Regions from separate parts of the Shewanella sp. SM20 genome, predicted to be linked through region 1. Evidence: predicted binding sites of a transcription regulator. Region 1 holds the regulator's gene; each other region holds the start of a gene.
What was found. The regulator NrdR, encoded in region 1, represses ribonucleotide reductase genes. The targets are predictions, from matches to a motif close to AAACACNANATNTNGTGTTT.

Region 1 (11,621 bases):
GCTTTTACATATTCACGGGTAAAACCGATGGCGTGGGTATTAAATCGCGCTTCGCCTAAATAGTGCCCTGGGATCACTGTGGTCGGCAGCAGTTTTTCCATTGCATCTAAATGGGTTAACCATTCCTGACGCTCAGAGGCAGTTTGAGTGTCAGCCATCCAAACATGCGTGTTATCAAATACTTCCACGCCACCTGTAATAGTTTTTGCCGATGGCACCCACAGGAAAGTGTGTTTAGGGTGTTTATCATTAAAACCTTTGATAATCACTTGCTCACCGTCGATAGTAAAAGTGTCACTGTGAATCGCCTTAGGTAACACTAATTCGCTTGGCGCATTATCTTTTAAAATCGGCCCCCAGTAGGCGAGTTTGCCTTCCATTGAGGCTTTAATAGCATCGACTGTGGTTTGAGTCGCGACGATTTGTGCATCGGGGAAATTCTTTTTAATCACGGCTAAGCCGAAATAGAAATCAGGATCGCTATGGCTGATATACACCTGAGTCAGCTTTTTACCGCTAGCCTTAATGGTGTCGACCAATGTTTGGGCATCGTTATTTTGAAATTGCGCATCGACTAGCATCATTTCACTCTCGCCGCTGATAAAGCTCGATGACACGGCAAAGATGCTGTTTTCGCCCGGATTAAAATGGCTCACTTGCAATGGCGCTGCATTGACCGCGCTAAGCCCTGCCAGCAACAAGGTGGCGGCTAGGCTGATTTTAGACGAGGCCTTTAATGTGGCATTAACTGTGTTACGTATTGCATAGGTCGATGTGTTCATTTGGGGCTCACTTATAGTCACAGGGTGAAAGAGTAAAAGGTTCGATTTAGCATTCATTGATTTGCAGCTGCTGCAAAAAGTGAGTTAAGTATAGGTTGCAATAATCAATAGATAAATGCGAGTATCTGCCCATATTTGTTGCATTAATCGGACGAATAGCCGTATGTACTCTTAGTTATTATTCATGTGGTGACGTGAGTATGTGAGTGAACCTTCGGGTGATTTGAAAGTGAGTGATTAAACGTTATTGATTTAACGCGAGTGGAGATAAATCATGGATAGACTCGAAGCGGCTAAGGTGTTTGTGACTATTGTTGAGCGCGGCAGCATGATCAGCGCCGCCAATGCCTTAGATATGTCGCGTTCTATGGTGACCCGTTACTTGAGCGAAATGGAAGAATGGTCTGGTGCTAGGTTGCTGCATCGTTCGACGCGTAGCCTCAGCTTAACGCCCGCGGGTGAGCAAGTGCTGGACTATTGCCATCGGCTGCTCGAACTGGCTAACGAAGTGCCTGCGGTAAGCCACGCCGCTGTGGCGATTCCGCGGGGCTTGTTGCGTATTAGTTGCTCCCAGTTTTTGGCGCATCAGATTTTAGCGCCCGTGGTACAGCAATATTTAGCCAGTTATCCGCAGGCGAGCGTGAATTTCCACGTGAGCAGCCAAACCGTCGATTTAGTCGCCGAGCGGATTGATCTGGCTATTCGCATCACCAATGAACTCGATCCCAATCTTATCGCTAGGCGCTTAGGGGAGTGTGAGTCTGTGGTGTGCGCCGCACCGAGTTATCTTGCCGCGCGCGCCGCCGTGCTGCATCCCGAGGATTTAACTCAGCATAACTGTTTAACCTATTCTTATTTTGGCGATGTGATGTGGCGCTTTTATAAAACCGATGTAGGTGCGAAACAGGCTCAAGCGCTGAACTCCGATCCTACGTTAAACCAAGGCCAGGCGTTTAATGTGCCTGTGAATGGTAATTTCAGCGCCAATGATTCCATGGTGGTGCTCAATGCCACGCTGGCTGGTGAGGGAATTGCTATGCAGCCTGTTTGGGCGGCGAAACCCTATTTAGACTCGGGTCAGCTAGTGCCTTTATTAACTGAGTTTAAACCTCAGTCCCTCGGTGTGTATGGCGTGTATCAATCCCGCAAACATATGCAGCCTGCACTCAGGGTGATGATGGACATGCTGGTGGCCTACTTTGCCAGCTTGAATTGAAATAGTGTTAGTTTGAAATAGCACCTTTGAAATAGTGCCAAAGTCTACAGCACTCATAGCGTAATTGGATGCCATAAAAAAGGAGCTTAACCCTTTCGAGTTAAACTCCTCAGATTTACACTTGCCTAGATTCTAGATTTACTTAATCATCCGCTTGTATTTCAAGCGGTGTGGCTCAACCACATCGGCGCCATAGGTGTTTTTCAACCATGCCGAGTATTCTGTGTAGTTACCTTCGTAGAAGTTCACTTGGCCTTCGTCACGGTAATCCAGAATGTGGGTCGCGATACGGTCGAGGAACCAACGGTCATGCGAAATCACCATAGCGCAACCTGGGAATTCCAGAATCGCTTCTTCCAGTGCGCGCAGGGTTTCAACGTCTAAGTCGTTGGTGGGTTCGTCGAGTAATAAGACGTTACCGCCCGCTTGCAGCAGTTTGGCTAAATGCACGCGGTTACGTTCACCACCAGACAAGGTGCCGATGATTTTTTGCTGATCGCCACCACGGAAGTTGAAGCGGCCTACATAAGCGCGGCTCGGGATTTCCATGTTGTTGATACGCATGATGTCTTGACCACCGGAGATTTCTTCCCAAATGGTGTTCTTATCATTCATCGAATCGCGGAACTGCTCAACCGAGGCCAGTTGCACTGTATCACCCAGCTCAATACTGCCGCTGTCTGGTTTTTCTGCGCCGGATAACATGCGGAACAGGGTCGATTTACCCGCGCCGTTGGCACCGATAATGCCGACGATAGCGCCCTTAGGTACTGAGAACGACAAGTTGTCGATCAAAACGCGGTCACCGTAAGACTTGGTCAGGTTATTCACTTCAATAACCTTGTCGCCTAAACGTGGTCCGGGCGGAATAAACAGCTCGTTGGTTTCGTTACGTTTTTGGTAATCGTTAGTGTTCAGTTCTTCAAAGCGCGCCATACGGGCCTTGCCTTTAGACTGACGGCCTTTGGCGCCTTGACGTACCCATTCCAATTCTTTGGCAATGGTTTTTTGACGAGCGCTTTCGGTGGCTGATTCTTGCTTCAGACGGGCATCTTTCTGCTCAAGCCATGAAGAATAGTTACCTTCCCACGGAATACCTTCACCGCGGTCGAGTTCTAAAATCCAGCCAGCGGCATTGTCGAGGAAGTATCTGTCATGGGTAATCGCGACCACAGTACCGGCATATTCCTGCAAGAAGTGCTCAAGCCAAGCCACAGATTCAGCATCCAAGTGGTTGGTGGGTTCGTCCAGTAACAGCATTTCTGGCTTTTCAAGCAGCAAACGACATATCGCCACGCGGCGACGTTCACCACCGGATAATACTTCGATTTTCTCATCCCAATCTGGCAGACGCAGGGCGTTGGCGGCGCGCTCAAGGACGTACTCTAAGTTATGGGCATCTTGGGCTTGAATAATGGCTTCGAGTTCGCCTTGCTCTTTTGCAAGGGCGTCGAAATCGGCGTCCGGCTCGGCGTAGGCTGCGTAAACGGCATCGAGGCGAGTCAGGGCATTTTTTGCCTCTGCTACCGCTTCTTCAATCGCTTCACGCACGGTTTGATTCGGATCGAGTTTAGGTTCCTGCGGCAGGTAACCGATTTTCAATCCCGGCATTGGGCGCGCTTCACCTTCAATTTCGGTGTCGATACCCGCCATAATGCGCAGTAGTGTCGACTTACCTGAACCGTTGAGGCCGAGTACGCCAATTTTGGCGCCGGGGAAAAAGCTTAAAGAAATATCTTTAAGGATCTGCTTCTTAGGCGGAACAATTTTACCCACCCGCAGCATGCTGTAAACAAACTGAGCCATTTTTCTCTATCTTAAGTGACTAATGATGCGGCTAATTCTACTCGATTGCGCGCCGAACTCAACTCGACAATGAGCCAAGTTCAAGCACTATCTGCAGGAATTTCATGTTTCAAATACTGGGATTGTGACCGCGTTCCGAGTAGAATACCGCGCAACCCTACCTATAAGAATTGGCAGCTGGAGTAAGCAATGCTGAAAAAAGATATGAATATCGCAGATTATGATCCGGAACTGTTTAACGCAATTCAGAATGAAACTCTGCGTCAAGAAGAGCATATTGAGCTGATTGCTTCTGAAAACTACACCAGTCCACGCGTGATGGAAGCGCAAGGTTCACAGTTAACCAATAAGTACGCTGAAGGCTATCCAGGCAAGCGTTACTATGGTGGTTGTGAGTATGTGGACGTAGTTGAAACCTTAGCGATTGAACGTGCTAAACAACTGTTTGGCGCAACTTACGCTAACGTACAACCTCATTCAGGTTCACAGGCAAACAGCGCGGTTTACATGGCATTGTTAAAACCTGGCGATACCGTACTGGGCATGAACTTAGCTCATGGTGGTCACTTGACCCACGGTTCACCCGTTAACTTCTCTGGCAAACTGTACAACATCATTCCTTACGGTATCGACGAGTCTGGCAAAATTGACTATGACGAGATGGAGCGTATTGCCATAGAACACAAGCCTAAGATGATGATCGGCGGTTTCTCTGCTTATTCAGGTATCGTTGATTGGGCAAAAATGCGTGAAATCGCAGACAAAATCGGTGCTTATTTATTTGTCGACATGGCGCACGTTGCCGGTCTTATTGCTGCGGGCGTTTATCCAAACCCAGTACCACACGCGCACGTTGTGACATCTACGACCCACAAAACCTTAGCGGGTCCTCGTGGTGGCGTGATCCTATCTGCTGCTGACGATGAAGACTTGTACAAAAAGTTGAACTCTGCTGTATTCCCAGGCGGTCAAGGTGGCCCATTGATGCACGTTATCGCCGGTAAAGCGGTGGCGTTCAAAGAAGCCCTAGAGCCAGAATTTAAAGTTTATCAACAGCAAGTTGTTAACAACGCTAAAGCTATGGTTAAAGTGTTCCTTGAGCGCGGTTACAAAATCGTCTCTGGCGGAACCAGCAACCACTTAATGCTAGTTGACCTGATTGGTCGTGACTTAACGGGTAAAGAAGCCGATGCCGCCTTAGGTAGCGCTAACATTACCGTGAACAAAAACTCAGTGCCAAACGATCCACGTTCACCCTTTGTGACCTCAGGTGTGCGTATCGGTACGCCAGCCATTACGCGCCGCGGCTTTAAAGAAGCGGAATCGAAAGAGCTGACTGGCTGGATTTGTGACATCCTTGATGATGCGAACAATCCTGCTGTGATTGAGCGTGTTAAGGGCCAAGTATTGGCACTGTGTGCACGTTTCCCTGTTTACGGCTAATTTGCCTATGCATCTACGTTTAGTAGATGAAGGGCCGAGATTGATCGCCGACTGACTTGATACTTGTCACATCAGGTACTTAGCATCAGGCACTTAACATTAAGTTGTTAAGCTCAGGTAGTTAACCTCAGCCCATAAATAGGATAAAATCCCATGGCCGCATCTCGCGGCCATTTTTATTGGTAAAATCTTAAGTTTAAATCCATGGCTTTTGACTGATATTTAACAGGTAAACCCATTAACGCTTTACGATCATTCACTGGCAGGAGGCTCAATGCATTGTCCATTTTGCAGCGCGACAGATACTAAAGTCATCGATTCTCGATTAGTGGCGGAAGGCCACCAAGTGCGCCGTCGCCGAGAATGCACCGAATGCCATGAACGATTTACCACCTTCGAAGGCGCCGAGTTAGTCATGCCTAGGGTGATTAAGCGCGATGGTTCACGCCAACCCTTCGATGAAGAAAAACTCCAAGGTGGCATGTTACGCGCCGTTGAAAAACGCCCCGTGTCTATGGATGAAATCGAGCAAGCACTCAGCAAAATCAAGTCTACCCTGCGCGCCACTGGCGAGCGGGAAGTGCCGTCAGAAATGGTGGGTAACTTAATGATGGAGCAATTGATGAGCCTAGATAAAGTCGCCTACATTCGTTTCGCTTCCGTGTACCGCGCCTTTGAAGACGTGTCTGAATTTGGCGAAGCCATCGCCAAACTGCAAAAGTAGTTATTCGATTTTTGTGGCTAGTCTATCGGTGTTTGGTTGCGCTAGCCTTAAAAGAGGCTTTTGATTAATAGCTTCTGCAAGACAGGTTTTAAAAACAGATTTGCAAGACTGGTGAAAGCCGAAACCTTTAACAACAGGGTTGAACATGAGCTTGAACATAAGTTGGTCCGTACTCGATACCCAAATGATGAGCCGCGCGATTCAATTGGCGCGCAAAGGCTTTTACACCACTAGACCCAATCCCAGTGTGGGCTGCGTTATCGTTAAAGATAACCAAATCATTGGTGAAGGTTATCATCAAAAAGCGGGTGAGCCCCACGCCGAAGTGCATGCGCTACGTATGGCTGGCGAACGCGCCCGCGGCGCAACAGCCTATGTCACTTTAGAGCCCTGCAGCCATTATGGCCGCACGCCGCCCTGCGCCTTGGCGCTGATCAATATTGGCGTTAAACGTGTTGTGGTAGCGGTGGAAGATCCTAATCCGCAAGTGGCTGGTCGCGGTATTCAAATGCTGCGTGACGCTGGCATTGAAGTGGATGTGGGATTACATCGCGATGAAGCCTATGCCTTGAATTTAGGTTTTATGAAGCGGATGGAATCAGGTTTACCCAGAGTCACAGTAAAATTAGCTGCGAGTCTTGATGGTAAAACCGCGCTGTCTAACGGTGTGTCTAAATGGATAACCGGTCCAGAATCTCGCCGCGACGTGCAGCGATTACGTTTACGTTCTTGTGCACTGGTCACGGGAATTGAAACCATACTGGCGGACGATCCCTCACTCAATGTGCGATATCAAGAACTTGGCGGCATAAAAGACTGCGTAACCGAGGCGCAATTACTGCAGCCATTAAGAGTAATACTCGACAGTCGCGCCCGTTTGCCGTTATCGGCTGCCTGTTTGGCTATCGTATCGCCGATACTCTTGGTCTCGACCGTGGTTTATCCTGCAGAGTTTCAAGCACAATTGCCCTCCCATGTGAGTTGCCTCCTGTTACCTGCAATTGCAGGTCGCGTATCCTTACCTGAACTATTAAGCTATTTAGGCCAAAGTTGTAATCACGTGCTGGTGGAAGCGGGTGCAACCTTAGCGGGCGCTTTTTTAGCAGAGGGGCTGGCCGATGAATTAGTGCTGTACCAAGCGATGAAAATCCTCGGTGGGCATGGGCGTAATCTGCTGCAATTGCCCGATTATCAAACCATGGCGCACATTCCTGCACTCACTTTGGTCGATGAGCGCAAATTAGGGCCAGATACCCGTTTAACCTTGAGCGTTATGCTTGATAGTTCTTTATTTAATTAAGTGAGTTAACCATGTTTACTGGGATTATTGAAGCCGTTGGCACCCTGCGCAAACTGGAGCGTAAAGGCGATGATATTCGTCTTACCGTGGCAAGTGGCAAATTGGATTTAACCGATGTGCGTTTAGGCGACAGTATTGCCACCAACGGTGTGTGCTTAACGGTTGTGCAGCAATTAGCAGACGGTTATGTGGCTGATGTATCAGCTGAAACTGTGAGTCTAACTGGCTTTGCAAACTACAAAGTGGGCACTAAGGTGAATCTTGAAAAGGCCGTCACCCCAACTACACGCTTAGGCGGCCATATGGTCAGCGGCCATGTTGACGGTATTGCAACGGTTGAGCAACGCTTAGTGCGTGGTCAAGCCATTGAATTTTGGTTAGCCGCACCCGTAGAGCTTGGGCGTTACATTGCCCATAAAGGTTCCATCACCATTGATGGCGTGAGTTTGACGGTTAACGAAGTGGACGGCAGTCGATTCCGCTTGACCATAGTGCCGCATACCGCAGGTGAAACCACGTTAATCGACCTGCAAGCGGGCGATAAGGTGAATATCGAAGTGGATTTAATCGCCCGTTATCTTGAACGCTTGATGAATTATGATGGCAAAGACAGCAAGAGCGGTGGCGTCACCATGGAAATGTTAGCCCGTGCCGGCTTTGTGCGTTAGTGCACAGGAGTAGATTATTTAACTTAAGCTTATCGGCAGCTTAGGTTATTTAGGTATAGAATTTCATAATAACAGCAAAATCATAAGGTCCTACAATGGCGCTGCACAGTATAGAAGAGATCATCGAAGATATTCGTCAAGGCAAAATGGTTATTTTGATGGATGACGAAGACAGAGAAAACGAAGGTGATTTGATCATGGCGGCCGAAATGGTCACGCCAGAAGCGATTAACTTTATGGCGAAATATGGCCGTGGGCTCATTTGCCAGACCATGACTAAAGCCCGTTGCCAGCAGTTAAATCTCCCCTTAATGGTGACGAATAATAACGCCCAGTTCTCGACTAACTTTACGGTTTCTATTGAAGCGGCGGAGGGTGTGACTACCGGTATTTCGGCCCACGATCGCGCTGTAACGGTGAAAGCGGCTGTGGCTAAAGAGGCTAAAGCGTCTGATTTAGTGCAACCTGGGCATATCTTCCCGTTAATGGCGCAGGACGGCGGCGTATTAACCCGCGCAGGCCACACTGAAGCTGGCTGTGATTTAGCCCGTCTTGCGGGACTTGAGCCATCGGGCGTTATCGTTGAGATTTTGAACGAAGACGGCACTATGGCACGTCGCCCAGATTTGGAGATTTTCTCCGAGTTGCATGGCATCAAAATCGGCACTATCGCGGCTTTAATCGAGTATCGCAACACCAAAGAAACCACGGTTGTGCGTGAAGCTAAATGCAAATTACCGACCCGTTTCGGTGAGTTCGACATGGTGACCTTCAGAGACACTATCGACAATCAACTGCACTTTGCCTTAGTCAAAGGTGAGGTGAAAGAAGATTGTTTGGTGCGCGTGCATTTGCAAAATACTTTCAACGATTTACTCCACTCAGAGCGCGATCAGCAACGCAGCTGGCCACTCGAAAAGGCAATGGAGCGTATTTCTGCAGAAGGTGGTGTATTGGTTTTACTCGGGAATCAAGAACATCCCTGTGAAATCCTCTCTAAGGTGAAAGCCTTTGAAGCTGAAGATCAAGGCCAAGCGCCTGCTTCTGCAAAATGGCAGGGGACGTCGCGCCGAGTGGGTGTTGGCTCGCAAATTCTCGCTAGCCTTGGCGTGACTAAGATGCGTCTGCTCAGCTCGCCTAAACGCTACCATTCACTTTCAGGCTTTGGCCTTGAAGTGACTGAGTATGTGGCGGACTAAAACCCAAAGTTACACTGAAGTAAAATTAACAATTTCTGATAATTTGCATAGGGCTCTGGGCAATTGGCTGTGATATCATGTCGCCACTTTTCGCCCCGAGCTGGGTGCTTTAGCTAAATTAGGTAAGATAATGAACGTAGTTCAAGGTAATATCGAAGCGAAAAATGCCAAAGTTGCGATTGTAATTTCGCGTTTCAACAGCTTTTTAGTTGAGAGCTTGCTTGAAGGTGCACTTGACACGCTGAAACGTTTTGGCCAAGTCAGCGACGACAATATCACTGTTGTCCGTGTACCAGGTGCGGTTGAGTTGCCGCTAGCTGCGCGTCGCGTAGCTGCCAGTGGTAAATTCGACGGTATTATCGCATTAGGTGCGGTGATCCGTGGTGGTACTCCTCATTTTGATTTTGTTGCAGGCGAATGTAATAAAGGTCTAGCTCAAGTTGCTTTAGAATTTGATCTGCCTGTTGCTTTCGGTGTTTTGACCACTGATACCATTGAACAAGCGATTGAACGTTCAGGTACCAAAGCGGGTAACAAAGGCGGCGAAGCTGCTCTAAGCCTGCTTGAAATGGTCAATGTTCTGCAAGAACTTGAACAACAGTTGTTATAGTAGGAAAAATAATGAAGCCTTCTGAGCGCCGCAAGGCCCGCCGTTTAGCCGTTCAAGCCATCTATTCATGGCAACTAAGCGGGAATAATATTGCCGATGTCGAGCATGAGTTTTTAACTGAACAAAGTCTCGACGGTGTTGATGTAGCTTATTTTCGTGAGCTATTTTCAGGCGTTGCAACGAAGAAAACCCAATTGGATGAGCTGATCATCCCGCATCTGGAACGCCCGATTGATGAAGTGTCTCCAGTAGAGAAAGCCATAGTTCGTTTAGCGGCCTATGAGCTGACTTTCCGTAAAGATGTGCCATACAAGGTCGCGATTAACGAAGCGATTGAGTTGGCAAAAGCTTTCGGTGCGGACGAGAGTCATAAGTTTGTGAACGGACTGCTCGACAAACTGGTTGCACGCAAGTAATAAAGACAAACGGTATCTTAGGATACCGTTTTTCATTGCTAACAAAGGTGGCCGATGTAAGTCGTGCCAAACTGTACAGTGAAAGAATTCCAATTAATTGAATGTTATTTTAGCAACCGCGGCCCCACTCGCCGTGATGTGAAGCTTGGCATCGGTGACGATTGCGCTTTAGTGCAACCTGCAGAAAACAAGTCGATCGCTATCTCCTGTGACACCTTAGTTGAAAATGTCCATTTCTTCCCCGACATGCCTCCCGCTGCCTTAGGTTACAAAGCTTTAGCGGTAAATTTATCTGATCTGGCTGCCATGGGCGCAGAACCCGCGTGGATGACGCTTGCCTTAACGCTACCCGAAGTCGATGAGACTTGGCTAAGTGGCTTTAGTGAAGGCTTGTTTGAAGCGGCCGATTACTATGGCATCGCCTTAATTGGCGGCGATACGACTCGTGGTCCACGGGCGATTAACATCACAGTGCACGGCCAAGTCCCACAGGGTAAGGCACTCACGCGTCATGGTGCTAAAGCGGGTGATTGGATTTATGTCACGGGCACGCTCGGAGATTCGGCCTTAGGTCTGGATATCATTCGAGGCGCGCAACAGGCCAGAGCCGAGCATAAAGAATTCCTGATTAATCGCCATTATCGTCCAACACCAAGAGTTTTAGCGGGCCAAGCTTTGCGTTCGCTTGCCTCCAGTGCTATCGACCTTTCCGACGGGTTTATCTCGGATATCGGTCATGTGCTTAAGGCTTCGGCAGTTGGTGCTGTGGTGGACGTTAATTGCATCCCGCTTTCACGCGCGATGCAAGATACCGTCAGCGAGGAGCATGCCTTAGGTTATGCGCTTACGGGGGGCGAAGATTATGAACTGCTGTTCACCGTTCCTGAGGCGCAAAAAGGCGCGCTTGAGACGGCATTAAGCCATGCAGGAGCAAAGTTTGTTCGCGTTGGCCAGATTTGTGCAGGCAGTAAGCTCAAGTTGCAACTTAATGGTGAGCCGTTTACGCCGCCGTATCACGGTTTCGAGCACTTTTAAGCGAAGAGCATGTTAATGAAATGGTTGTCAAAGGATCAGGCGTTAACGCGCCTGTCATTAAAAAATCCTGTCCACTTTTTGGCACTCGGTTTTGGTAGCGGACTCGCCGCTAAAGCACCTGGTACTTTCGGTACCTTAGCAGCCGTTCCCCTTTATTTATTGATGGCGCCATTACCGCTCACTTGGTATATCGGCTTAACCTTATTGAGCGCATTTGCGGGATTTTATATCTGCGGTAAAGCCGCTCAAGATATGGGGGTACACGATCACGGTGCGATTGTGTGGGATGAAGTGGTCGGGTTACTGATCACTATGATAGCGGCACCAGCAGGTTGGGGTTGGTTGTTAGTCGGCTTTGGTCTATTTCGCTTTTTCGACATCATCAAGCCTTGGCCTATTCGATGGCTCGATGCCAAAGTTCA
Region 2 (7,030 bases), on a different contig from region 1:
ATAAACAGCAGACCCGCGATAAATTCGAGCAGTTCTTCGTATTCGGCGATGATCTTATCGTGCTCAAGACCGGTCAAACGGTGTAAACGCAGTTCCAGAATGGCCTGAGCTTGTTGCTCAGTCAGGAAGTATTGACCGTCACGAATACCGTATTGTGGCTCTAACCACTCTGGACGCGCGGCGTCATCGCCCGCTTTTTCCAGCATGCCTTGAACGTGGCCTAATTCCCAACCTTGCTCAACCAATTTCACTTTGGCATCCGCAGGCGTGGGTGAGGCTTTGATCAGTGCAATAATCGGGTCAATGTTAGCCAGTGCAACCGCCAGCGCTTCCAAAATATGGGCACGCTCACGGGCTTTACGCAGTTCAAATACGGTACGACGCGTCACCACTTCACGGCGATGCAGAATAAAGCATTCGAGCATTTCTTTAAGGTTAAACAGTTTAGGCTGACCATTGGTCAGGGCCACCATGTTAATCCCGAAAGAACACTGCATTTGTGTTTGAGCATAAAGGTTATTGAGTACAACCTCGCCCACTTCACCGCGCTTAATTTCAATAACGATACGCATACCGTCTTTATCAGACTCGTCGCGTAGACCGCTGATCCCTTCAAGCTTTTTATCTTTAACCAGCTCGGCAATCTTCTCGATTAAACGGGCTTTGTTCACTTGATACGGGATTTCAGTGACGATAATGCGCTCACGGCCATTATCTTCGGTTTCCACATCTGCCAGAGCACGCATGATCGCGCGGCCCCGGCCAGTTTTATAGGCATCAATAATGCCTTTACGGCCATTGATAATCGCTGCAGTGGGGAAGTCCGGACCTGGAATGTATTCCATCAACTGTTCAATCGACAGTGAAGGTTCTTCAATCAATGCCAAACAGCCTTTCACTACTTCCGTTAGGTTGTGTGGTGGGATGTTGGTTGCCATACCCACGGCAATACCCGATGAACCGTTAATTAACAGGTTAGGTACGCGTGTAGGTAATACAGCTGGGATCTGTTCTGTGCCGTCGTAGTTAGGGACGAAATCCACTGTCTCTTTTTCAAGATCAGCTAGTAATTGGTGAGCTAACTTATCCATACGGATTTCGGTATAACGCATTGCCGCCGCTGAGTCACCGTCGACCGAACCGAAGTTACCTTGGCCGTCTACTAAGGTGTAACGCAGTGAGAATGGCTGGGCCATACGGACGATAGTGTCATAAACAGCAGAATCACCATGGGGGTGATATTTACCGATGACGTCACCGACCACACGGGCAGATTTTTTGTAAGGCTTGTTCCAATCGTTCTTCAATTCACTCATGGCAAACAGAACGCGGCGATGAACCGGCTTTAAGCCGTCGCGCACGTCTGGTAATGCACGTCCCACGATAACGCTCATGGCGTAATCAAGGTACGAATTCTTTAGTTCGTCTTCGATATTAATTGGCGAAATAGATGATGCCAGATCAGTCATAAACTGCTCGTTCCCCTGAAAAATAGCCGACAACGTATAATCCGTATCATTGCCTAGCCCAAAAACGTGATTTGGCATTCTAACACAGTTATTTAATGTCGCCAGACCTATCATTATCGAATTGAGAGTCTGGTGGCTTAATAGATGAAAACACTGTCAATTTGGTCGTTTGTGCGATAAACAAGCGTTGAAATTCACGGCTTACGATGAGGAAAAATCGTCAAAGGGATAAAGTAAAAGGTCGATACGGAGCACAACAATTAACATAAAAGCAGATAACTGCTGAAAATTCACTCAACCACAAGGGCTTAGCTCAGTCGAGCACTTTGTTTATCAAACATAGTCGTTATAATAGCCGCACAATACAGCTTCTTCAGGTAATAGCATGCATCAGAATACCAATGTAGACCCACAGGAAATCGCAAAGTTTGAACGTATGGCCGAAACTTGGTGGGATCTCAACGGCGAATTTAAGCCGCTGCATCTATTAAACCCGCTGCGCTTAAACTATATCGATCAAACCGCTGGCGGTATTTTCGGCAAGAAAGTGCTCGATGTCGGCTGTGGTGGCGGCATTTTGTCTGAAAGCATGGCCCGCATCGGCGCCGAGGTTGATGGCTTAGATATGGGTGATGAGCCCTTAGAAGTCGCCCGCCTACATGCCCTCGAAACGGGCGTGAGCATTAATTATGTAAAAAATACTGCCGAGGCCCACAGCCAAGATCATCAAGCCTATTACGATGTGGTGACCTGCATGGAAATGCTCGAACATGTACCCGATCCACAATCTGTGATTAAAGCATGCTGTGACATGGTCAAACCCGGTGGTCATGTGTTTTTCTCCACCATCAACCGCAACATTAAATCCTACGTGCACACCATTTTAGGTGCGGAATATTTGCTAAAAATGCTGCCAGTTGGCACCCACGAGCATAAAAAATTCATTAAGCCTTCGGAGCTGATTGAGCTAGTAGATAATACCGATCTTATCTGTACCGATGCCTTAGGGGTAAGCTACAACCCATTGACGAGCATTTTTAAGTACACGCCTAAGGTTGATGTGAATTACATGATAGCGACGCGTAAGGTTGATTAATATGAGTCTGGCACAGATCAAAGGCGTACTGTTCGATCTCGACGGCACCTTAGCCGATACCGCGCCGGATCTGGTGCAAGCCCTCAATTTAAGTCTTCAAGATGTCGGCATCGCCGCGCAGCCGTTAGCGGCCATGCGCTACGCCGCATCCCACGGCAGTTTTGCCTTAGTCGATGCCGCGATCCCTGATGCGGCAGAAGATCTTCGGTCTCAAGTTCAGCAAGGGCTACTCGCCCACTATCAGCGTATAAATGGCGATCACTGTGCGCTATTCACAGGCATAGCGGCATTACTCGATTGGCTTGAGTTAACGCAGATGCCGTTTGGGGTGATCACCAACAAGCCAGCCCGGTTTACCCGTCCCTTATTGCGAAAACTGAATTTACACTTGCGTATGCCCGTTATCATCAGTGGCGATTCGACCAAACACCCAAAACCCCACACAGCACCTATGTTGTTAGGTGCACAGCAACTAAACTGCGCACCTGAGCACATTTTGTATCTTGGGGATGCCGAGCGAGATCTGCTCGCGGCCAAGGCTGCTGGCATGTTAGGCGGCGTGGCCCTATGGGGTTATCTGGGCGTGAACGACAAGCCGTTGCAATGGCCAGCGCACGCGTATTTTGCGAGCCCAACTGAGCTACATCAAGCACTAATCGAAGCATTGGCTTAACAACATCAACCAAAAACAGCGCCTACAATGCTCAAGACTAAGGCATCCAATACGTAACTTCACTGACGAACATCAGTGTGTCAGCATACTATTTATGACCCACGGAAAAAGTCAGGCGGATAAAAGATCGGCACTCGTGAGCGATCGCGATCTAAAGAAAAGATCGCCTAAAAATCCCCCATGAGTGTGACACGCTAACCTGAAATTGAGCTTCAAGGTTAGTCGTTACTAACGCAAAATTTTATCCTCACGTTATCCACAAGATGTCCCCTGAATTCAGACTTGCAAATAGGGGCAAACCTCACTATCTTGTATCCCATATAATTTAAAACACCATATCTTGTGTATAGGTAACAATCAGACACACTAGAAGCTCGCCGCTTAATTGACTCGTTTGTAACCAGTCAGCTGTATTTAAGGGACGATTATTGATTGTTTTACAAGGATACGTACGGTGATTTTGCTCACCTAAATACATATAAGAACCAAGGCCTATCTCCAAATGAATAGCACTATGACAGTCACAAAACGCTGTGGCGATCGTGAGAATATCGATCTCGAAAAAATACACCGCGTAATTACTTGGGCAGCCAAGGGATTAAAAAACGTTTCTGTTTCGGAAGTTGAACTTCGCTCGCACCTACAGTTTTTCGATGGCATCCCAACCGAAGCTATCCATGAAACCATTATCAAGGCTGCGGCGGATTTAATTTCTCCAGAATCACCGGACTATCAGTTCCTTGCTGCCCGTTTAGCGGTGTTTCATTTGCGTAAGAAGGCCTTCGGTCAGTTCGAGCCGCCCGCATTGTATGCTCACGTGACTAAATTGGTTGAGCTGGGTAAATACGATCAACACATTTTAAGTGATTACACCCGCGAAGAGCTGGATGTGATGGATACCTATATCGACCATTGGCGCGATATGGATTTTTCCTACGCTGCGGTAAAACAGCTTGAAGGCAAATATTTAGTTCAAAACCGTGTGACCCACGAAATCTATGAGAGCGCGCAGTTCCTTTACATTTTGGTCGCAGCTTGCTTGTTTGCCCGTTATCCAAAAGAGACGCGCCTGAAATACGTTAAAGATTTCTATGACGCGGTATCAACTTTTAAACTGTCGCTGCCAACGCCAATTATGGCCGGTGTGCGCACCCCAACGCGTCAGTTTAGCTCTTGCGTACTGATCGAATGTGGTGACAGCTTAGATTCTATCAACGCGACCGCTTCGTCTATCGTGAAATACGTCAGCCAACGTGCGGGTATCGGTATTAACGCCGGTCGTATTCGTGCCTTAGGTAGCCCAATCCGTGGTGGTGAAGCCTTCCACACAGGTTGTTTACCTTTCTATAAGTATTTCCAAACCGCAGTGAAGTCGTGTTCTCAAGGCGGCGTGCGTGGCGGTGCTGCGACCCTGTTCTACCCTATTTGGCACTTAGAAGTCGAATCTCTGCTGGTATTGAAAAATAACCGCGGCGTCGAAGACAACCGTATCCGTCATTTAGACTACGGTGTGCAGTTGAACAAAGTCATGTATCAACGTCTGATCAAAGGCGAAAACATCAGTTTATTTAGCCCATCTGACGTGCCTGGCTTGTACGATGCTTTCTTTGAAGATCAAAACGAATTCGAACGTTTATATGTGCAATATGAGCAAGACAGCAGCATTCGTAAGAAAACGATAAAAGCAGTTGAGCTGTTTTCACTGATGATGCAAGAGCGCGCCTCAACGGGCCGTATCTACATTCAGAACGTGGATCACTGCAACACTCACAGCCCGTTCGATTCAAAAGTCGCGCCGATCAGACAGTCTAACCTGTGTCTTGAAATCGCCCTGCCGACTAAACCATTGAACAACATCGATGATCCAGAAGGTGAAATCGCGCTTTGTACGCTGTCAGCACTTAACTTAGGTTCTATCAAAGAGTTATCTGATATTGAGCCATTAGCCGACCTCGCCGTACGCGCACTGGATAATTTATTGGATTATCAAGATTACCCTATCAAGGCCGCGCAAATCGCCTCGATGAATCGCCGTACTTTAGGCATAGGCGTGATCAACTTCGCTAACTATTTAGCGAAAAACGGCATGAAGTATTCTGATGGTAGCGCGAACGCTTTAACCCACAGAACCTTCGAAGCGATTCAGTACTATTTACTGAAAGCCTCAATGAACTTAGCCAAAGAGCAAGGTGCGTGTCCGTTATTCCACGAGACCACTTACTCTCAAGGTATTTTGCCAATTGATACCTACAAACGTGACTTGGATAAAATTTGTGCCGAACCATTGCACTTAGACTGGGAATCACTGCGTAGCGATATCAAGCAATATGGCCTGCGTAACTCAACGCTGTCGGCATTAATGCCATCAGAAACCTCGTCGCAAATCTCCAATGCGACCAATGGTATTGAGCCACCACGTGGCCTTATCAGCGTGAAATCGAGCAAAGACGGTCAGCTAAAACAAGTGGTACCAGATTTCGATACACTGAAAGATAGCTATGAATTGCTGTGGAAAATGCCAAGCAACGACGGTTACTTACAGCTAGTGGGTATTATGCAGAAATTCGTTGACCAAGCGATTTCGGCTAACACTAACTACGATCCTTCACGTTTTGAAGGCCGTAAAGTGCCAATGCAAACCCTACTGAAAGATTTGCTCAATGCTTACAAGTTAGGTGTTAAAACGCTTTACTACCATAACACTCGCGATGGTGCGTCGGATTCACACGATGACATCACCAATTTAGAGAAAGAAGATGACGGTTGCGCCGGCGGCGCATGTAAAATCTAGTCTTTAACGTTAACGCGGCTCTTACAAATAAAAAGTATAGGGATCCCTATTTAGTGGATCCCTATCCATTGGAAAAATAGCACCATGGCCTACTCTACCTTCTGTCAAACACCCAACGATGCCACCCGTGAACCTATGTTTTTAGGTCAATCGGTCAACGTGGCGCGCTACGATCAACAAAAATATGAAGTGTTCGAAAAACTGATAGAAAAGCAGTTATCTTTCTTTTGGCGCCCGGAAGAAGTAGACGTCAGTCGCGATAAGATTGACTACGGTGCATTGCCTGATCATGAAAAACACATCTTTATTTCGAATCTGAAATACCAAACCCTACTCGACTCGATTCAAGGCCGCTCGCCCAATGTGGCCTTTTTGCCGCTGGTGTCACTGCCTGAATTAGAAACCTGGATTGAGACTTGGTCTTTCTCTGAGACGATTCACTCGCGCTCATACACCCACATCATTCGTAATATCGTTAACGATCCTTCAGTGATCTTCGACGATATCGTTGTGAACAAAGAAATCTTAAGCCGTGCGACCGATATCGCCGCTTATTACGATCACTTGATCCAACTGACTCAGATATTCCATTTACTCGGTGCAGGAACCCATGTTATCGATGGCAAAGAAGTCATAGTCAACACCCGCACCCTGAAAAAAGCCTTGTACCTGTGCATGATGTCAGTCAACGCCCTAGAAGCCATTCGTTTCTATGTTAGCTTTGCCTGCTCATTTGCCTTTGCTGAACGTAAGCTCATGGAAGGTAACGCGAAAATTATTCGCTTAATCGCCCGTGATGAAGCCTTACACTTAAACAGCACTCAGCATATTTTAAGCATCATGCAAGGCGGTAAAGACGATCCCGAAATGGGTGAAATTGCTGCAGAATGCCAACAGGAAGCTTTCGATTTATTCTTCAAAGCCGCAGAGCAAGAAAAAGAATGGGCAAAATACCTATTCAAAGACGGCTCTATGATAGGTTTGAATGAACAGATCCTGTG
Region 3 (7,030 bases), on a different contig from region 1:
ACGCGATAACTTCACCAATCGCACCGCCTTCTAAGACTTGATTTAAGGCGAAGGGCGGAACATAACTCTTGCGATCAACCATGCGCCCGAGCATGTAAGGGTCAACCGACATCCATAGATTTTTAATCAGCACTTGTCCATCAGCGAGCGGTGCTAACGCTTTATTTACTAAAGTAAAGTTCTGTGCCGTAGGCATGCCTTCTGGGCGACTAGCTAGATGGATTTCACGGGTTTCAGTCATACTCTTCATAAAAACTCACCTTTTGTTTGTGCGCAAACTAATGATGTTAACTCTACGTGGCTTTAAGATCGAATGCAAATAGTTTGCGCGCAAACTAGATGAGGTGGGACAGATCGGATAATATAGCGTTATGTTTAAATCACAGGCGCTTAAACGTGCAGAATTGCTTACCTCAACCTGAGCTAGACGCTACAAAACAGACTCATAGCCAAGCTTCTAGCGATCCACTCTGTTTATCCGATAATGTTTGTTTCGCGTTATATTCTGCGAGCAATGCATTAGTGCGTGCTTATCGGCCTCTACTCGAGGCATACGAGTTAACTTTCCCTCAATATTTAGTGATGCAAACCCTGTGGCGTCAAAACGGCTGCAGCCAAACCCAGCTATCAATGGCGACTAAACTCGATATGGGAACCCTAACGCCAATCGTTAAGCGCTTAGAGGTAAAAGGCTTGATCACGCGTTTGGCCTGCGTTGAAGATGAGCGGAAAAAATTGATCACTCTGACGACTCAGGGAGAGGCGATTAAGCATGAAGCCCTAGCCTTGAAACAAACTTTGCTGAATAAAGTACAAATGGATGCAGAGGCACTCGATTTGTTGAGGCGGCAATGTCTTGCCCTTATTGAAGATTTACAGTCCTAGAGATAAAGCTACTGGTGCTGTTCGCTACCCGAGAATTCAGGCTCTGCACAGATTAATACTTGATTGGCTTAGTTTTTGCTTTAAAACCGTCATTGAGTCTTAGACGCCGAATTTTTGACGATGAATTCTATTTTAAATGCCTTTAATCTTAATCGCAGCAGTGCCAGTATCGCCGATGCCTATGGTGCCAATAGCCAAAAGACGAGCACGGCTAAAACCGATACTACGATAGAAACAAATAAAACGCAGACGGATGCTACCAAACCCGATAACGGTAAAACCGATGAGATAGCGCTGTCGCCAAGGGCGCAACGCGCACAGAAAATTCAATCGATGGCGAAGGATTTTTTTGCCGATGGTCAATTTGGCGTCGCCGATATTCCCGCATTGGTGTCGCGCTTACAAAAAGATGGCATTTTATCGGATGTGCAACTCGAGCGTTTATCGAAAAACGGTATTACAGTGCCGAGCACAACAACGCCGACTAAACAATCGTTGCAAGATTTTTTAGATGATGAAATCAAGTCATTAGCTAAAAAATCACCTAATAATCCTCTTATCAATACCTTAGTAGATGCTAAGAACGTCTTAACCAATATGGATGATGCTCAGTCGCCGGTGCTAGCCCAGAAGGCCACGAAAGTCCTTAGCCAATTGACGGATTATTTGAATTCTGAACCTCCGCTTACGGATGCTCAAAAGCAGCAGTGGCAGGGGCTAAAATCTATGATGCAACTTGCTTCATCTATGGGGGTACATCAATCTGCATCGGGCCAACTCAGTAGTTATCTTGCGCTTGCTAAACGTTAATTCACATCCATAGTGCGTGATAAACACAAATTGTCACGCATTCAACTAGCTGGGTTTAATCAGCAGGTCAAGGCGCAATTTTCAGATAATTGGGCCTAGCTGCAGTTCTGGTTTGTTCTTTTATTTCATCCTAAAAACTATGATCTGGATCATGGACTCCTTACCGTCATTGTAGCCTAATGCTCTACATATTGTGTTTTGTGCTTTTAAAATCACTAGATGTAGTGTTAATTTTTAGGCGAGATGGAGAGGAACTGAACAATGCCAGTCGTAATTAAGCGTGATGGTTGCCGCACACCTTTTGATGAAACAAGGATACGGGATGCAGTGAATGCCGCTGCAAACTCAGTTGGAATAGAGGATGGCGACTATGCAGCGACAGTGGCAGCGTGTATCAGTCAGAGCGTCGCGCCATTAGCAGAAGTCGATATCCACCATCTACAAGATGCGGTTGAGAATTTACTGATGGAAGGGCCGTACAAGTCCCTGGCGCGGGTGTATATCGAATACCGTCACGACAGAGATGTGTGCCGTGAAGCGACCAGTAAACTCAACCTCGAAATCCGTGGTTTAGTTGAGCAAAGCAATGCGGCTTTACTCAATGAAAATGCTAATAAAGATTCAAAAGTCATTCCTACTCAGCGGGATTTACTCGCGGGCATAGTCGCCAAACATTACGCCAAGAGTCATATTTTGCCAAAGGATGTGGTCGCTGCCCATGAAGCGGGCGAGATCCATTACCACGACCTAGATTACTCGCCGTTTTTCCCGATGTTTAACTGCATGTTGATTGATTTAGCTGGCATGTTGACCCACGGCTTTAAAATGGGTAATGCCGAAATTGAAACCCCTAAGTCTATTTCAACAGCGACAGCGGTGACCGCGCAGATCATTGCCCAAGTGGCGAGCCATATCTATGGCGGCACAACTATCAACCGTATCGATGAAGTGTTAGCGCCATTTGTCGCTAAGAGCTACGACAAGCATTACCAAATTGCCCTGAATTGGAAGATTACCGACGCCAAAGCCTTTGCCACGGCGCAAACTGAAAAAGAATGTCACGATGCATTCCAGTCTTTGGAATATGAGGTCAATACTTTACACACTGCCAATGGCCAAACACCGTTCGTGACCTTTGGATTTGGTTTAGGTACGTCGTGGGAATCGCGCTTAATTCAGCAATCTATGCTCAAAGTGCGGATGGCGGGATTGGGTAAAAATCGCAAGACGGCAGTATTCCCTAAGCTAGTGTTTGCGATTCGTGATGGCATTAATCATAAAGCGGGCGATTGCAATTACGATGTAAAACAGATGGCGCTCAAATGCGCGACAATGCGCATGTATCCCGACATTCTCAACTACGAGCAAGTCGAGAAAGTGACCGGTTCATTTAAAACCCCAATGGGCTGCCGTAGCTTTTTAGGCACCTATGAAGAAAATGGCGAGCTTGTGCATGAAGGGCGCAATAATTTGGGAGTGGTCAGTTTAAACCTGCCGCGGATTGCCTTAGAAGCCAATGGCGATGAGGCTGAATTTTATCGCATTTTAGATGACAGATTAGTATTAGCCCGTAAAGCACTGGATACCCGTATTGAGCGACTGAACGGTGTTAAAGCCCGCGTGGCACCTATCCTCTATATGGAAGGCGCCTGTGGTGTACGCTTGCGCGCTGATGATGATGTGGCGCAAATCTTTAAAAATGGTCGCGCTTCGATTTCACTCGGTTACATTGGCCTGCATGAAACCATGAATGCACTCTATGGCACCCAAACCCATGTATTTGACGATGCACAATTAAGGGACAAAGCCGTTGCTATTGTTGCTTATCTTAAAGCGGCTACCGATGCGTGGAAGGCCGAAACAGGTTATGGCTTTAGTCTGTATAGCACGCCAAGTGAGAGTCTCTGCAGCCGTTTTTGTAAACTGGATGCGAAGCAATTTGGCCTAGTCACAGGGGTGACGGACAAGGGCTATTACACCAATAGTTTTCACCTCGATGTGGAAAAAAGTGTTAACCCTTACGATAAAATTGATTTTGAACAGCCATATCCCGCTATCGCGAACGGTGGCTTTATTTGTTATGGCGAATATCCCAATATGCAGCATAACCTCGAAGCGCTGGAAAACGTCTGGGATTATAGCTACAGCCGCGTGCCTTACTATGGCACTAACACGCCAATTGATGAATGCTACGACTGTGGCTTTACCGGTGAATTTAGTTGTACCAGTAAAGGGTTCACTTGCCCTAAGTGTGGCAATCATGAGCCTAGTCGGGTTTCTGTGACGCGCCGTGTGTGCGGTTACTTAGGCAGTCCTGATGCGCGGCCCTTTAATTATGGCAAGCAAGAAGAAGTAAAACGCAGGATCAAACACTTGTAACACTATTACCTTATTCTGCCTGTTAGACTTATTCCGTGGCATCAAATAGTGCCACGGGATGAGTGTCAGTGTTAAAAGATGAAATGCACTATGAGTGACCATCAATGAATTACCATCAGTATTTCCCTATCGATGTGGTCAATGGTCCTGGTACGCGTGCGACCTTGTTTGTTTCTGGTTGTGAGCACCAGTGCCGGGGTTGTTACAACCAAAGCACGTGGGATCCCCGTTCTGGGCATGTGTTTGATAGGACGATGGAAGATAGGATTATTGCCGATCTTAATGATAAGCGGATTGTGCGCCGTGGTTTATCGCTTTCGGGCGGAGATCCTTTATTGCCTGTCAATCTCAGTGCCATTTTGACGCTCGTCAAACGAGTCAAGGCTGAGTGTAAGGGGAAGGATATTTGGCTGTGGACAGGTTATGTGCTCGATGAGTTGAGTGATGAACAGCGCGCCGTGTTGGCCTATATTGATGTGCTGGTGGACGGAAAATTTGAACAAAGTCTTGCCGATCCGAGTCTCGTGTTTCGCGGTAGCAGCAATCAGATCATTCGTTTGTTATAAAAGCGGTAACGAGGATCTGTAACTTGCTGCTATAATCTCAGGCCTTGACACAGACGCTAGCATAATCAGGCTAAGATTTTACTGTGGCTAACTTAGGTAATTTAAGGTAACAGAATGAATTTAAAGCAAGAACTGCAGCAGCTTAACGATAAATTAGATAAATTTCGTCGTAAACTTGCTGCGGCTGAACAAAGAGGCGATGACGTCATTATTGCCCAGTTCAAACGCGAAATCGCTGCGGTCACTAAGCAAATCGGCAGTGTGAAAGGACAACAAACCCGCTTATTGAATAAGCAAGGGTCAGATATCAAAGGTTTGCCTTTCCATCGTGCTTTGACAAAAGCGGAACAAGCAGACATGGGCAAACTGAAAAAGTCTGTCAAAGGGCTTGTGGTAATCCACCCTATGACGGCTATCGGCCGTGAAATGGGGCTAACGGAAGTTACTGGATACGCTCCCGCAAAATTTTAATGTGGGATTGGATGTCACTGGCACGGGATCGAGTGTCGATCACGTGTTTGTGCTCCTGTATTTAATGCACTGCTTCGTTTTAATCCATTCCTTCGTGCTGCCCATCGAAAAGACATTCATGTTTGGTTTAGTTGATTAAAACACTAAAGTATTTCTGGATTGTTCGAAAACACTTTAGAATAGTGCGCTTAGTTGGCTAAGTGCCTAATCCTCGTTTTGTTTCTAGGGATCTTATTCGTCTCATGGAATGAGAGTTGTCGTTAAGGTTAAGTATGTCGATAAAATATGTCGCGACGTCAAAGTTACCCACTCCTTGGGGCGTGTTTGCCATGCATGGTTTTGAAGATACCGAATCAGGTAAAGAGCATGTTGCGCTCACATTCGGTACTCTCAGTGCGGATGAACCTGTGTTGGGCCGTATTCATTCCGAGTGTTTAACCGGCGATGCTTTATTTAGCTTGCGTTGTGACTGTGGTTTTCAGTTACAAGCTGCCATGCAAAATATTGCGGAAACGGGCAGTGGCTTTATCCTCTATTTACGCCAAGAAGGCCGTGGCATTGGTTTGCTGAATAAAATTCGCGCCTATGAGCTGCAAGATAAAGGCGCCAACACGGTTGAAGCCAACGAGCAACTCGGTTTCGAAGCGGATATGCGTAAATACGACATGATCAAGCCTATGCTGGAACAGATAGGGGTGAAGCATGTGCGTTTGATGACCAATAATCCGCGTAAAGTGAAAGCGATGAAGGAGTTTGGCATCGAAGTGGTTGAGCGCGTACCACTGCAAGTTGGTAAAAATCGTTATAACGAAGCGTACTTAAAAACTAAATCCACTGAGCTTGGACACATGATGTCTGAATATCATTTTATGGATGAAAATAAGTAGTTTTGTCATCATGATGAGTCGACCGATTGAGTTAAAAATGAGGAAGGTTTAAGTCAATTGAGCCATTGTTTCAGTCGGTTGCTATTAAGCTTGTCGCTAATGTGCTTGGCATTACTGAGCGTTATTCCTACCACCTTTGCCGATAGTATTTCCGCTACAAATACATTCATATCTGCATCTCAAGCGGATGATTCCGGCTTTTCTATCAATCATGCACCTAATAATGCTAATGGTAGTAATCCGATAGAAACTAGCACTAATCCAAATTCTGTTTACGCCTTTGGTAGTTATCTTGGCACTGGCGTTTACCGCGCTGCAAACCAAAATGCGACCGTCGTTAGCATTCCGTTAAGCTTTGATTTGAAGAAAGATAGCGGTAGCCAAACTTGGTTACGATTACCTATCTCCTTTGGTTTTTTTGATTATCTAGCCAAAGATATCACTGAAGGTGAGTTGCCGTCGTCGATAGGTACTATGACAGTTACCCCAGGTTTTGAGCATCATTGGCAGGCGAGCGAAAATACTCGAATGGAAGGGTATTTAGATATCGGTTTTGGCACTAACTTCGATAAAAACGATAACGTTGCTATTATCGCCTCAGGGATCAGTAGCTTGTATGACTTTATCTTAGCAGGGCAGGATGCTGTGTGGGTATCGAGATTACGCTTTGCTGGGTACAGCGAGCACTATGGTAAGTTTTCTGATCAATTTGCAGTACTACAAACAGGTGTTGATTTAGGGTTAGCACCACGCTGGCAATGGTGGGATCTGCAGGTACAACCAAGGATCTTTGCTGTAGGCTATTGGTATTTCAATGAACTTAGATTTATTAGCGAGATAGAGCAAGATACTATTGTTTCTGGTAGCTATGAGGCAGGCTTCTCGCTTGCCTTTTCTAAGCCGTTAGGCGGTGAATTATTGAGTGTTGATCGCATCGGATTCAGTTATCGTCGTGGCGATGGGCTCAATGTTTGGCGTTTAATGTTCAGCTTTCCCATCTAAGTGGGTTAACGATAGTCAGTTGGTCTTGTA

Region 2: nrdA (class 1a ribonucleoside-diphosphate reductase subunit alpha) is a predicted target of NrdR. The motif match lies at 3,567-3,586, and genes of this name have one in related genera.
Region 3: nrdD (anaerobic ribonucleoside-triphosphate reductase) is a predicted target of NrdR. The motif match lies at 1,906-1,925, and genes of this name have one in related genera.

The regions. Positions count from the first base shown of each region.
Region 1 is NZ_JAKKRK010000001.1:150,314-161,934, forward strand. Features, by position in the region: gene L5M18_RS00675 (MBL fold metallo-hydrolase) at 1-782, opposite strand, end outside; gene L5M18_RS00680 (LysR family transcriptional regulator) at 1,057-1,998, shown strand; gene ettA (energy-dependent translational throttle protein EttA) at 2,137-3,804, opposite strand; gene glyA (serine hydroxymethyltransferase) at 3,994-5,247, shown strand; gene nrdR (transcriptional regulator NrdR) at 5,522-5,971, shown strand; gene ribD (bifunctional diaminohydroxyphosphoribosylaminopyrimidine deaminase/5-amino-6-(5-phosphoribosylamino)uracil reductase RibD) at 6,117-7,271, shown strand; gene L5M18_RS00705 (riboflavin synthase) at 7,283-7,939, shown strand; gene ribBA (bifunctional 3,4-dihydroxy-2-butanone-4-phosphate synthase/GTP cyclohydrolase II) at 8,035-9,138, shown strand; gene ribE (6,7-dimethyl-8-ribityllumazine synthase) at 9,269-9,748, shown strand; gene nusB (transcription antitermination factor NusB) at 9,760-10,164, shown strand; gene thiL (thiamine-phosphate kinase) at 10,243-11,199, shown strand; gene L5M18_RS00730 (phosphatidylglycerophosphatase A) at 11,215-11,621, shown strand, end outside.
Region 2 is NZ_JAKKRK010000036.1:44,738-51,767, reverse strand. Features, by position in the region: gene gyrA (DNA gyrase subunit A) at 1-1,469, opposite strand, end outside; gene ubiG (bifunctional 2-polyprenyl-6-hydroxyphenol methylase/3-demethylubiquinol 3-O-methyltransferase UbiG) at 1,855-2,565, shown strand; gene L5M18_RS15330 (HAD family hydrolase) at 2,567-3,238, shown strand; gene nrdA (class 1a ribonucleoside-diphosphate reductase subunit alpha) at 3,741-6,029, shown strand; gene nrdB (class Ia ribonucleoside-diphosphate reductase subunit beta) at 6,114-7,030, shown strand, end outside.
Region 3 is NZ_JAKKRK010000091.1:255-7,284, reverse strand. Features, by position in the region: partial or broken gene L5M18_RS22370 (NADP-dependent oxidoreductase) at 1-250, opposite strand, end outside; gene L5M18_RS22365 (MarR family winged helix-turn-helix transcriptional regulator) at 397-885, shown strand; gene L5M18_RS22360 (hypothetical protein) at 1,006-1,695, shown strand; gene nrdD (anaerobic ribonucleoside-triphosphate reductase) at 1,957-4,074, shown strand; gene nrdG (anaerobic ribonucleoside-triphosphate reductase-activating protein) at 4,179-4,640, shown strand; gene L5M18_RS22345 (YibL family ribosome-associated protein) at 4,755-5,111, shown strand; gene ribA (GTP cyclohydrolase II) at 5,384-5,998, shown strand; gene L5M18_RS22335 (hypothetical protein) at 6,056-7,000, shown strand.